Regions from separate parts of the Lysinibacillus sp. OL1 genome, predicted to be linked through region 2. Evidence: predicted binding sites of a transcription regulator. Region 2 holds the regulator's gene; the other holds the start of a gene.
What was found. The regulator CtsR, encoded in region 2, represses protease genes until heat stress. The targets are predictions, from matches to a motif close to ATGGTCAATAAAGGTCAAACA.
Positions count from the first base shown of each region.

Region 1: clpP (ATP-dependent Clp endopeptidase proteolytic subunit ClpP) is a predicted target of CtsR. The motif match lies at 1,229-1,249, and genes of this name have one in related genera.

Region 1 is NZ_SJDS01000006.1:117,909-121,125, reverse strand. Features, by position in the region: gene EW028_RS12735 (basic amino acid ABC transporter substrate-binding protein) at 1-453, opposite strand, end outside; tRNA gene EW028_RS12730 (tRNA-Arg) at 952-1,026, opposite strand; gene clpP (ATP-dependent Clp endopeptidase proteolytic subunit ClpP) at 1,336-1,926, shown strand; gene EW028_RS12720 (HPr family phosphocarrier protein) at 1,981-2,238, opposite strand; gene whiA (DNA-binding protein WhiA) at 2,351-3,217, opposite strand, start outside.
Region 2 is NZ_SJDS01000010.1:139,634-142,850, reverse strand. Features, by position in the region: gene mcsB (protein-arginine kinase McsB) at 1-977, opposite strand, end outside; gene EW028_RS17640 (UvrB/UvrC motif-containing protein) at 974-1,516, opposite strand; gene EW028_RS17635 (CtsR family transcriptional regulator) at 1,530-2,000, opposite strand; gene EW028_RS17630 (DUF4870 domain-containing protein) at 2,268-2,573, opposite strand; gene EW028_RS17625 (class I SAM-dependent methyltransferase) at 2,699-3,217, shown strand, end outside.

The DNA of each region.
Region 1 (3,217 bases), on a different contig from region 2:
TTTTTTATCTTTTAATTCATCAAGAGATTTAATCTTTGAATCTTCTTTCACAACAATTAATAACTGAGACTCATAATACGGTTCTGTAAAATCAAATGATTCTTTACGCTCTTCCGTAATTGTGATTCCAGAAGCACCGATATCTGTTTCACCGTTTTTAATTGTTTGGAACACTGGCTCCCATCCAATATTATTCCACTCAACCTCAAAGTCCATCTCATCTGCAATAGCTTGTAGAATATCGACATCAATCCCCACAATTTTCCCTGAATCGTCAACAGATTCAAATGGTGCAAAAGTGGCCTCAGTACCTACTTTATAAACTTTTTTGCCATCTCCACCATCTTCTGAAGAAGAGCTACCTGAAGATGCATTATCTTTTGTACCACATCCTGCAAGTGCTAATGTTAATGCTGCAATTATCATCAATAACATCCAACCTGTTTTTTTCATTGTATTTCCCCCTAGTTCGATAATTTTCCGAATTACGTATTATTTTTCGCAATTCGGAAATGTTAGACTATTAGGTCAATTATATTAACATTATAGTATTTAGACAACAACTTTTCGCATAAAATAAAATATTTTTTCATATAAATTTATAAGAAATTCATATAATTTGAGAAAACATGTATAAATAACAAGAAAATTAACCTAAAACTAATATATATACAATATGAACCATGCCAAATTTCGATAAATTTAGGCAAAAAAAAGAATCCCCTCAGATAGGATTCTTTTTTTTCGACTATTACTAGTCTCACGTACAGTATGTTCACTAAAAAATAATTTGGAGTTGTTGCTTTTTTGAAGGTTTGAAAGGAATAAATAGGGGAATAATGCCAACTAGGACAGTATTCCCTTTATTCTTCCTCTCGATCTCCAGTAAGCAGGCTGCTAAACTACTTATTAGGAGATGAGCTATAACAGTATATCAATTAATCAGTAAAATGGCGCCCTCGGAGGGAATCGAACCCCCAGTGCAAGAACCGGAATCTTACGTGTTATCCATTACACCACGAGGGCAAAAGACACAAAAAAAAAGTACTCACTCTAGGCTTACGAAAAGCATGATGTAGATAACCCTCATTTTTGAAGCATACCTGCAAAATAGTGTCCTGTACTTTAAACCTTATAACCTTAATCATTATACAAGCCTATCCTATATAATTCAACCATAGAATGCAAAAACAATTTATTTTTTTTAATTTCACTTTAGCAGGGTTAATATTTGACCTTCCCTGACTATAATGTGTATGATAAGGATACAGCTGAAATACAAAGGAAATTTTTCAGCAAAGGTATTCGAATTTAGCTTTTTAAGGAGGATTTAACATGAATTTAATTCCTACAGTTATTGAACAAACTAGTCGTGGTGAGCGTGCATATGACATTTATTCACGTCTACTTAAAGACCGTATTATCCTTTTAGGAAGTGCTATTGATGACAATGTTGCTAACTCCATTGTCGCACAGCTTCTTTTCCTACAAGCAGAAGATCCAGATAAAGATATCTCTCTTTATATTAACTCACCTGGCGGATCCATTACGGCTGGTATGGCTATCTATGACACAATGCAAATCATTAAACCACAGGTACAAACAATTTGTATTGGTATGGCTGCATCAATGGGAGCTTTCCTACTTGCAGCTGGAGAACCTGGTAAACGTTTTGCCTTACCAAATGCTGAAGTCATGATTCACCAACCACTAGGTGGTGCACAAGGTCAAGCGACAGAAATTGAAATTGCTGCTAAACGTATTCTATTCTTACGTGAAAAATTAAATGGCATTTTATCTGAACGCACTGGTCAACCACTTGAAGTCATTGCAAGAGACACAGATCGTGATAACTTCATGACTGCTGAACGTGCAAAAGAATACGGTTTAATCGATCATATTATGCACCGTAGCGATAATAAATAAAAAATAGAAGGCATCACAGAATTACTCTGTGATGCCTTTTATATTTAATGAATGTTAATCTTCATTTTCAATAATTGTTGCCAATGCTGTAACCGCTTGCTCAGCATCGTTACCTTCACTGCTTAAAGTCACTTCGGTACCTTTAGCAACTGCTAAGCTCATAACACCCATAATGGATTTGGCATTTACTTTTTTCTCATCTTTTTCTAGAAAGATATCAGCACTAAAACGATTTGCTTCTTGCACAAATAGTGCTGCTTGTCTAGCTTGTAGTCCTAATTTTAATTTAACCTGGACTCTTCTCTCAATCATTCTCAAAACTCCCCTTCACTACCGTTCGTCTATTAGTTTTATCTTACCTTACTTACTGGCAAAAGAACAATAAGCGATTAGCATGACATTCATACCTGAAAAGTATGATAACTTAACCACCTATTTTTTCACCACGCCTTAATGCATCCGCAATCTCATCAATTTTTCTCAATCGATGGTTAACACCAGATTTACTAACCGTTCCACTAGATACCATTTCACCAAGCTCTTTTAATGTCACATCTTGGTATTCAACACGGAGACGTGCTATTTCACGAAGCTTCTCTGGTAGTTGATCAAGACCAATTGAATTTTCAATAAATCGAATATTCTCAACCTGCCGTAATGCTGCTCCAATGGTTTTATTTAAATTGGCAGTTTCACAGTTCACAATACGGTTGACACTATTACGCATATCTCGCAAAATCCGAACATCTTCAAATTTCATCATAGCCTGATGCGCTCCAACAATATTAAGGAAATCTGAAATTTTTTCCGCTTCCTTTAAGTAAGTTACAAAGCCTTTTTTACGTTCAATTGTTTTGGCATTGAGTTCAAATTCATTCATCAAATCCATTAATGCCTCACCATGTTCTTTATATAAAGAATAAACCTCTAAATGATAAGCCGATGTTTCTGGATTATTGACGGAACCTCCTGCTAAAAAGGCTCCTCTTAAATAAGCTCTTTTTTGGCCACTCTTTTGAATGAGCTTTCTTGAGATAGTATGGTTAAATTGAAAGTCGTCTGAGATGATTTCTAAATCAATTAATAGCTCACGCGCTCCTTCTCTAACACGGCATATATACACATTATTTTTTTTCAATCGCATTTTCTTACGAACAAGTAATTCAACATTGTACGGATACAATTTTTTCATAATCGTATATAGTCTTCTAGCAATTGCAGCGTTTTCGGTTTGCACGTCTAAGCTTAGTTGTTTATTTGCAAAGGATAATGAACCATTCATACGAATTAG
Region 2 (3,217 bases):
TGCTGTAAAAAACCTGGTTGCATACTAACAACACATTCATTTAAAGTCGTTGCTTGTATACCATCAATCAATTGTAAATCTACTCCTAAACGAACATTAGATAGGCAAGTAGCAGCTTCCTCACTTGTTAAAATTCTTGCATGTGTAAGGGTTCCTAAAGCTCGATATACGCGATCTTCTAGCGCAAGCTCTGCCTTTTCCATTAATTTACCTCTTGCATGCCGCTCTTTTTGAATAATCTTTTCGGCGACACTTTGTATATCTGCTAAAATATCTTCCTCTGTCTTCCCAAGTGTAATTTGGTTAGACACTTGATAAACATTCCCTAAATTTTCGCTTCCTTCACCATATATACCTCTTACAGTCATTCCTAAGCGTGTCATGGCATTTATAATTTGATTCATTTGCCCAGTTAATGTAAGGGCGGGTAAATGCATCATGACGGATGCTCGTAGACCCGTACCAATATTCGTTGGACAGCTTGTTAAATAACCAAAAGTATCTCGAAAAGCATACGGTAATACTTTCTCTAGGATACGATCAATCTTATTTGCTTGTTCATAGGCACTTTGAAGTTGAAAACTTGCTGTCATACATTGAATGCGTAAATGATCCTCTTCATTCACCATAATGCTAACGGATTCGTCTTCAGAGAGTAGTATAGAGCCCACTTGCTCTTTTTTAGCCAGTTGCGGGCTAATCAAATGCTTTTCTACAAGAATTTGACGCTGTAAAGGGGTTAAATCCTTTATAGCAAAATAAGCATAATCATTTTGAAGAGTTGGGCTATCGCTGATTGCATGTGTAACGGCCTGTTCCACTTGCAGTGCCTCATTTTCTGAAAACGCTAATGGAAAACGATAGCCATCTAAATTTCGTGCAAGGCGGATCCGTGTACTAATGACGATATCTGAGTAATCATCTTTGATATGCATCCAAGTTGGTGTCGCACGCTCTAAAAACGATTCAATCATCATGTCACATCACCACCTTCAAATTGTAGATGCTTCTCTAGCTCTTTGACTTCATCACGTAGCTTCGCCGCTTCTTCAAACTGTTCTTCATCTACGGCGGATTTCATACGCTTGCGGATATCTTCTATTTGCTTTTTAATAACATACACATTACTGCGAGCACCAGGCATTTTTCCAATGTGTTGTGGACCTGCCTGAATACGATTAAAAAGCTTTGGCAAATGATCTCCAAATGTGTCATAACAGCTTGGGCACCCGAATTTTCCTTCTTTTAAAAATTGCTTATACGAAAATCCACATTGTGGGCATGTTTGCTGTTGTGGTTGTACCTGTTGTTTTTCCCCCACCTTTTGCCATGTAGGAGAGCCAAACCAGTTAGACAATAACTGTTGAATAGATACTGGCTCTTGTTTAAACTCTGCATGAAATGGATGGAATTGTGAGGCGCAGACGTCACAATAATGATGCTCTACTTTTTGCCCACTTTGAACTTGTGTTACTGTAACTGTCGCATTACGTTGTTTACAATGTTCGCATATCATTTCCATCACCTCACTATTTTTGTTGTTCGTATTTTATTGTTGTCAGCATTGCTCGCAATATTTTTGATCGAATGACATCTCTTAATGGGAGATGCAAGTCGATCGTGGAGCGATCAATTGCTGCTAACATTAATTTCGCTTCTCGCTTGGAAATTACCTGCTCATCAATGAGTCGATAAACCAAATCTTCTGCCATTGTTTGTGATGCCCCACCTTCAATTTGCCTGAGAACATCGTCGATTAAATCAATCTGTGAATTCGCGCGGACACGTAAAATTCGAATGTATCCACCACCACCACGTTTGCTCTCAACAAGGTAACCCCGCTCGGCAGTAAATCTTGTATTAATAACATAATTTATTTGTGATGGTACACATTGAAATTTATCAGCGATTTCACTACGTTTAATTTCAATATGCCCTTCTCCACCTAATTCAAGTACTTGCTTTAAGTAACCCTCTATGATGTCTGATATATTACGCATTTTAGGAATACACCTCGCTTGCTTCACTGACTTTGACTATCTTTGACTTTCTTTGAGTATATTATACAAAACGCTTGAAAAAAATTGCAATGATTTCGCCCATAGAAAAGTGGAAAGTCTTGAAAAAGGCTTTTTAAGAGCCGAAAAGAGCCCTTTTTCGATTATTTGTTTACGGTTTAATAATTTCCTTATACACCTAATGTACCCTTATTCGTCATAGAAAAAACGCAAGCATATGCAACTAGCATATACTTGCGTCTATGAAAATTATACCCAGCGACCAACAATTGGATAACGCCAAGGTTCATCAGACAATGCTTTTACGATACCGATGATCGGTACCACAAATACCATAATGCCGAAAATGATTAAAAATGGTAAGCCAATAAGGACAAAGCTTAAACCAACAGAGATAGCAATTAAAACACCCATGACAATTTGGAATAGCAGTGCTTGAATAGAAATTGCCTTTACTTCCTCATCCGAACTAATTAAAAAGAAAATAATGGGCACTAACCATGGCGCAAAAAATGCACTTGCGTGTATGATTACTTTAGACCATTTAGTCTCCATCTATATCAACCCTTTCTTTGAACTTTATTCTATGTTTTATGTACTACTATTTACGGAACTATACCCGCAATAGTTTCACATTAAGAAAGATTTTTTAAAATTTTTTTGAAAGGCTGTGAGGAGCGTTGGAATTTAACAACACATTAGCAAATGAATATGAAAAGGGTATTCGCCGTACATTGCCTAGTTATGATGCCATGCTACGTTTAATACAAACTTTTTATCATTCTAGGCTATCAGAAAATGCTAACATGCTAGTCGTGGGAGCAGGAAGTGGCAATGAAATTATACAGCTTGCAGAAGGAAGACCTCACTGGTCATTCACTGGCATTGATCCATCAGAATCCATGCTTACTATAGCTAAAGAGCGTTTACTCACTCTTCCTAATGATATGTCATTCCATCAGGCTACAATACTTGATGCTTCGCTGCCTTCTACTCAGTATGATGCGGCAAGTTGTGTTCTCGTCTTGCATTTTATTCATGATTATAAAGAAAAGCTCGAAACAATAACAGAAATAGCAAGACATTTGAAACCTGGAGCACCATTTGTCCTTGTTTCAAAATATGGTCAGCTAGGCTCTTTAGAAACAGAACTACAATTTGATTTATGGCGTTCTTATTGGCTACAGCATACTAGACTT